Regions from separate parts of the Staphylococcus dromedarii genome, predicted to be linked through region 1. Evidence: predicted binding sites of a transcription regulator. Region 1 holds the regulator's gene; the other holds the start of a gene.

What was found. The regulator LexA, encoded in region 1, represses DNA repair genes until DNA is damaged. The targets are predictions, from matches to a motif close to CGAACATATGTTCG.
Region 2: MUA88_RS03275 (YolD-like family protein) is a predicted target of LexA. The motif match lies at 2,089-2,102, and genes of this name have one in related genera.

Annotation. Positions count from the first base shown of each region.
Region 1 covers NZ_CP094718.1:1,344,954-1,348,850, forward strand. The annotation lists gene tkt (transketolase) at 1-1,156, opposite strand, end outside; gene MUA88_RS06560 (DUF896 domain-containing protein) at 1,269-1,505, opposite strand; gene sosA (DNA damage-induced cell division inhibitor SosA) at 1,638-1,856, opposite strand; gene lexA (transcriptional repressor LexA) at 2,000-2,623, shown strand; gene guaC (GMP reductase) at 2,748-3,725, opposite strand; gene rpsN (30S ribosomal protein S14) at 3,807-3,897, opposite strand, start outside.
Region 2 covers NZ_CP094718.1:662,031-665,927, reverse strand. The annotation lists gene MUA88_RS03290 (ABC transporter permease) at 1-761, opposite strand, end outside; gene MUA88_RS03285 (ABC transporter ATP-binding protein) at 758-1,408, opposite strand; gene MUA88_RS03280 (GNAT family N-acetyltransferase) at 1,412-1,975, opposite strand; gene MUA88_RS03275 (YolD-like family protein) at 2,121-2,537, shown strand; gene MUA88_RS03270 (CPBP family glutamic-type intramembrane protease) at 2,679-3,281, opposite strand; gene MUA88_RS03265 (YkvS family protein) at 3,288-3,473, opposite strand; gene lplA (lipoate--protein ligase) at 3,665-3,897, shown strand, end outside.

The DNA.
Region 1 (3,897 bases):
ACTTGTTTGATGATGCTAAGTCAGCTGAACCACCGAAGAATGATGGAACTGCAGCACTTAATGCTTGAATAACATCTCCAGAATCAGCACGTGAAGCCGCTTTGTGCCCCACTTCAAATTGTGGTAATGATGCTGTATACTCTTCTGGAAGTTCTCCAGCAATTGCTGTTTTTAGTGTCGCTGCAAGTTCAGGGTATTTTTCTTCATACTTTTTAAATTCTGCTTCCCAAGCTGCTTCATGCGCATCTGCACGTGCAATCATCGTATCTTTGAAAATATCATAAACAACTTCATCCACGTGGAACTGTTTATTCGCATCTAATGCATAATTCTCAAAAGTTAAAGCACGTTCGTCCGCTCCAAGAGGCGCACCATGAGATGTATGGCTATTAGATTTATTTGGTGAACCATAACCAATAATTGTCTTTACTTCAATAATTGTTGGTCCTGTTTGTTCTTTAGCTGTTTCAATAGCGCGATTAATCGCTTCTAAGTCATTACCATCTTCAACTAAAAGATGATTCCAACCATATGCTTCAAATCGTTGCTTAATATTTTCAGAGAATGACTTGTTTGTTTTACCATCTAATGAAATATCATTTGAATCATATAGCGTAATCAACTTATCTAATTTTAAATGACCTGCAAGTGATGCCGCTTCATGTGAAATACCTTCCATTAAGTCACCATCAGATGCAAGAACGTATGTGTGGTGATCTACAACAGAAATATCATCTTGATTATATTTTGCTGATAAATGTTTTTCAGCCATTGCCATACCAACTGCCATTGCAAATCCTTGTCCTAATGGTCCTGTTGTAATATCTACACCTTGTGTATGGCGGAACTCAGGATGTCCAGGAGTTTTTGAATCCCATTGTCTAAAGTTCTTCAACTCGTCCATCTCTAAAGCACCTGATACATGTAATAAACTGTACAATAATGCAGATCCGTGACCAGCTGATAATACAAATCGATCTCTATTGAAATATTGATCAGCTTTTGGATTGAAATTTAGATGTCTTGTCCATAACGTGTAAGCCATTGGCGCTGCACCCATTGGTAAACCTGGGTGTCCTGAATTAGCTTTTTCAATTGCGTCAATACTCAATGCACGCAAAGTATTTACTGCTAAAGTATCATTTTTATCGAACATAAAATAACTTCCCTTCTATTTCTCTTCATATCCATATTATAACTGAAAGCCATATTGGATACCTAATAAATCCATCATAATCATTAAATATTTTTTGTGAAAAATGTGACAACTATTTACGTAGATTGTTGTGTTTTTGAATTGTTTTTAATTTCTCTGGTGTCACATCATTACCTTGGGGATCAATTACTTTTGTTTGCTCAATCTGTGCCTTAAAGCTACCACGGAATGTTTCTAAATATTCACTTCTTAACTTTGATTGTTCTTTCGCTTCAATTTCTGTTAATCCTTGTTCTTTTTTCTTTCTTGCTAATTCATTAATACGATTTAGTTTTTCTTGGCTTAACATGCTGCAACCCTCCGTCAATTTCTTTACAAAAAATATATCAGAAATAAGGGCAAAAACCAAACACTTCTACTTAATGAAATAATTGCGAAACAATCAACATCAAAATCTAGCAGGTGTTGCCTTCAATATTGTTTACTCGCTCAATGTAATTGCAAATACACTATCCTCATTACTTTGATGAGGTGCAGACTCATATTGTTCACTATTTTTTAAAGTATGATCAGTCATTTCGTACGTTTGTTCTGTTTGCCCATTGTGACTTATCATAATAAAAAAAGTGAAAAATAATACAACCGATGCTAAAAACACCATTAAAAATAAGACCATTTCAGAATATTTACGTTGTATCATCTTCATACACTCCCTCGAACATTTGTTTGTATAAGTAATTTAACAGAACGAATGTTCCGTGTCAACAAAAAGACGAACAAATGTTTGTTCATGTTCGTGTAATATGCTATAATTGTCTTAAATTTAACGGAGGAGTGCTAATTATGAGAGAATTAACAAAGAGACAGAGTGAAATATTTGAATTTATCAAACAGGTCGTACAATCTAAAGGCTATCCACCAAGTGTTCGTGAGATTGGAGAGGCCGTTGGTTTAGCTTCGAGTTCTACTGTACACGGGCACCTTTCTCGTCTAGAAGAAAAAGGATATATTCGTCGAGACCCAACTAAGCCACGTGCTATCGAAATTGTTCATGAATTAATGGGCGAACCTGTAAATATGGAAGCAACAATTTTTGTACCTGTAATAGGGAAAGTAACGGCTGGTATGCCGATTACTGCTGTTGAAAATGTTGAAGAATACTATCCACTACCAGAACATTTTACTTCAACGCACAATGGACAAATTTTCATATTAAATGTTGTGGGTGATAGTATGATTGAAGCGGGTATTTTGGATGGAGATAAAGTTATTGTACGTAGTCAATCTATTGCAGAAAATGGTGATATTATCGTTGCGATGACGGATGAAGATGAGGCAACTGTTAAACGCTTTTATAAAGAGAAAAATCGCTATCGCTTACAACCTGAAAATAGTATGCTAAGTCCGATTTATTTAGAACATGTAACAGTATTAGGGAAAGTCATTGGTCTATTTAGAGAAATGTAGTCAACAGGATCAATATGATATTTTACTCGTATAAACTTCTCAATAAAACTCCTTACTTATTATCAAAAAAGCTCAGAGGCATTGTGCCCTGAGCTTTTTCTATATCATCAATCATTATTTTAAATTAATCTCTGTCACCATTGAAAATAGAGTTTTTCACAATGACATAATCTACTTTTCTTAATGAATCAACATCTTTGCCACCTGCATAAGAAATTGAACTTTGTAAGTCTTCTTGCATTTCTTTTAACGTATCCTTAAGTGAACCTTTGTGTGCAACAAACATTTTTTTGCCTTCTACGTTTTTGCGTTCACCTTTTTGATATTCAGATGCACTACCGAAGTATTCTTTGTACTTCTTGCCATCCATTTCTACTGTTTCACCAGGAGATTCTTCATGTGCTGCAAATAAAGAACCGATCATAACCATTGATGCACCGAAACGTACAGATTTTGCGATATCACCGTGTGTTCTAATACCACCATCTGCAATAATTGGTTTACGTGCTGCTTTACTACAATGATTAATTGCTGCTAATTGCCAACCACCTGTACCAAAACCAGTTTTGATCTTAGTAATACATACGCGACCTGGTCCAATACCCACTTTCGTTGCATCTGCACCAGCATTTTCTAATTCACGAACACCCTCAGGCGTACCAACATTCCCAGCGATAACAAATGTTTCTGGTAAATGTTTTTTAATATGTTTAATCATATCGATAACTTGATCTGAATGACCATGTGCAATATCAATTGTGATATACTCAGGTTTCAAGTCTTCAGATTTAATTTTTTCAACAAAATCAAATTCAGGGTCTTTAACACCAACTGAGATTGAAGCAAATAAACCTTTTTCATGCATACGTTTAATGAATGGTATACGTGCCGCTTCATCAAAACGGTGCATAATATAGAAGTATTCATTTTCTGCAAACCATTCTGCAAGTTGCTCATTCATCACTGTTTGCATATTTGCAGGAACGACTGGTAATTTAAATCTTCTAGGTCCAAATTGGATAGATGTGTCAATTTCTGAACGACTTTTCACGATGCTTTTGTTTGGAATTAATTGTATATCTTCATAATCAAAAATTTTCATGTTTTAAAAAACCCCTCATTTATTTTATCCATATGATAATATACTATCATTAACGGATAAAGTAAACAAAGGGAATGAAATTTACCAGCTAGATTTTTTAACGCCTGGAATTTGGCCTTTATGTGCATATTCACGGAATGAAATTCTAGACATTTCAAACTTACGCATGACG
Region 2 (3,897 bases), 680 kb from region 1:
TATTCATCTATTTGTATCAGTTGGTGACGTTGATTAAAGAACTGTCGATAACTCAAATAGGTCGCTACAAAAGCTGAAATAATCGTGGCTGTCGTATGTATAAACACAACCATTAACTGGAATTTTATCGCTTCTAAAGGGGGAACACCTGCAATAATAAGTCCTGTCATCATACCTGGAATAGATACAAGTCCGTATGTTTTCACAGAATCAATCGTTGGCACAATCGCCACTTTAATACTTTCACGAATGGCGTCTTTAGCTGCTAGTTGTGGTGCTGCACCGAGTGATAACTTTGCTTCAATCGCTGCTGTTTCTTTTCTAAAAATACGATCTAAATTTTGGTAGCTTAAGTTGATTGCAATCATCCCGTTACTACCAACCATACCCGCAATTGGAATTAATTCATTGGGCTTCATACTAATCGCACCTGTTAGTAGCACACCTCCTAAAGAAATCAAAGCACCTGACATGATAGCTGCAAAAGAAATCCAAAAAACATGTTTCATCACTGACGAGGCACGTTTTCTTGTATTTGCAGCAGCATTAATCATAATCACGAGGATTAATAATAGAACAATCCAAGTCGTTTCTAATTTGAATACGAATTCTAACATATATCCAATAATTACAAGCTGAATCACAGCGCGCACAGCTGCAATTATTAAGTCCTTTTCAATAAATAATCGCTCTTTGTATGAAATAACAATAGGCACTAACAACAAGAGTGCTGTTAAAGCTAATGATGTCGTACTCATCATGTGAGATGTACCTCCTTCTCTAACACACCATCTTTAATAATTAATTGACGATCAAAAGAACGATGACTCTGTTCATCATCATGTGTAATCCACATCACTGTCATCCCTTGAGCAACGAGATCAAATATTAACTTTTCAACGCGCATGCTATTCTGATGATCGAGTGCACTGGTAGCTTCATCTAGCAATAAAATATCAGGCTGATACATCAGCTGACGTGCTATCGTCACGCGTTGCTTCTCACCACCTGACATACGATGCACGCTATCAGATAATTGATAATGTTCCAGACCTACCGCTTTCATTAATACTTGTGCACGCTCTTCATCAAAGTCATCATTTCTAACAATAGATGGAAAGCGTAGATTATCTGAAACTGTATCGCCAAATAATTCGATACTTTGCGATAAATAACTGACGCGCAATCTCAATTCTTCGGGTGTATAATTTTCATAAGCTTGATTATCAAAAGTAAGCGTCCCTTCAGTCGGGCTAATCAAATCCCCAATCAAGCGTAGAAGTGTACTTTTCCCACTTCCAGATGGCCCTGTAATGGAAATAGCTTCACCTTTATTTACCGTTAATGATAAGTTTTTAATAATTGGCCGATCGTCCATCGTATAACTGACATGATTAAGTTCTAACATCCATTAACCCTCGCCTCTATATGTCATATAGTAGTAATCATGATGATAAAGTTTCTTTTGCGACTTCACTTCAAAGCCTAACTTTTTATATAAATATAAGGCAGCTTCATTATCATAATCACAGTTTAAACTCCAAGTTGTATGTGGGTCACTTTGCAGTAAGTCTTTCAAAAGTTGGCTAGCCACCCCACGTCCTCGATATTTTGGGAATGTCGCAACAGATTCAATATATGTATCTGTCACATCCGCCTCCATAACTGGTAATGGTGTCATCGTAGACAATGGAAGTCTTGTTGCCGCTTCTAGTGTTTCCCAAGACGACTCATAGGCCTGTTCATCACGCCCAGGGTATGCAATAATCATCCCAGCTACCTGTCCATCTATTTCATAAATGCGTACATGGTCTAAATGGTTTCGGTATTGTGCTTTGACCGTACTCTCTTCAATCGCTTTAATCACCTGTTCTTTAGAATAGCGTGTGATAATTTCCAATTCCATATCTTTCCAAATAATATATGTCAATTGTGCAATGGCATGTATATCTCTTTCTTCAGCTTGCCGAATCATCCACTTACAACTCCATTCTCATAAATATAATTTTATTGTAGCTTAATTCGTACTCTTTTTGAAAATAATTGTCTTCCGCGAATAGAATATACGTTCTATAACTTCATAAAAAAAGAACATATGTTCTATAATGGTTTATGAGGTGATGATGATGAATGATAAAAGTTTACCCTTACAATATCAACAAGAGACAGACTATCACAAAATACCTAGAGAATATTTAAAAACAAATATCCCTAAAGGACGTGGCATTGTAAAATGGGCCCCTTTTGCTACTTTACCTGAACAATTTGAACGCTTAAAACAAGCTGAGCAAACACAAAACAAACAAGCTCAACCTGTTTTGAGCGAAGACCAACTATATGAACTAAATTACATGCTGCATCTAAAATTATCTACACAGACACTTGGAACATTACAATACTGGTCTGATGGAGAAATACATACGCTTAAAGGTTATATTTTAAGTATTCATTCACAAAACAGAACACTCACTATGACAAACAAACAAAAAACAACGCAAGTATCGATCCCTCTCCATCAAATCTATCGCATTGATTAACACTTGAATGAACGTAAAAAGTGCAGATATTTGATCTGATATCGATTCAAATACCTGCACGTTTACCTTAAAGATAAAGTAAAGCCCTGACCTGCATCCTCAACACCCATCATATGATAGTGTTGAGGATGCGTGGCCCGATTATCCATGAAATATTAATAAAATAACGACCGCTACAATTTGTGCAACTGTTGTCGTTGCAATACGTCTTGTGTAAGCATAACTCATACCTAAGACAAGCTGACATACAAAAATAAATACAACGATCCACCAACGATCTAAATATATAAAGAACGTACTAGATACAACTGCACAAATTAAAATACTGATCCATGCATGATGAAATTTTCTATCTAACTCCTTATGAAGAATAGATCTTAGATAAAGTTCATGGCATGGCATGACAAACAACAGTGTAACAAGCATTTGCCATTTAAAGTAAACACCCGTACGTGATAACTGCCTAATCAAAGACATATAAGTTAAATCTTTCGTGATGAGAGAGAATACGACTTGGATGAGTACGAGTATGACACCTGCTATAAGTCCAATTCCTATAGATGTAAGTAGTCTCTTTGAAGTAATATCACGTTGATAAAAAACATAACTAATTCCTGCAATAAGCATAATACCAGTGTAAAGTTGCCAATAAACATTATGTTTTCCCCACATTATCATTAAAATCATGTGGAAAGCGATAAAACTTAAAATAAACCATAGTAGCGGCTTGTTAATAGTTTTCATAATACCTTATCCTTTTTGCTCTACAATTTTATAACGCTTGTGATTGATGACTGTTTTCTCAGGTAAGTCTAGTGTTGCAAAGTTATCCATAATTGTTAAGTCAACAATGACAGAGTTATCATTAATTTTTTCAACTTTCCCTTTCAGACCATCGTGAAATTCTACAATATCGCCTACTTCTGCTATTGTCATCACATTCGCCCCCTTAGAAATTAACTAGCCTATATTGTACTAAAGTTTAGTTCTTAAATAAACTATTTCCTCCATATTTTGTTATTTATCCATATAATCCCTCAAATTAAAGTTCAATTATTGGAAAAAAGTTCGAAAATGGTGCATAACTATATTTAAGGGCATATTGGGTATAAAGGAGAATTCAGACGATGAAATTTATTAGTAATAACAACAATACAGATCCAACATTAAACCTTGCTATGGAAGAATATGTATTGAAAAACGTCCCAATGGATGATGACGAAAGTTATTTCTTATTCTATATTAACAGACCTTCTATCATTGTAGGAAAAAACCAAAACACAATTGAAGAAGTTCATCAAACTTATATCGATGAGCATCATATTGATGTTGTCCGTCGTATATCTGGTGGTGGCGCTGT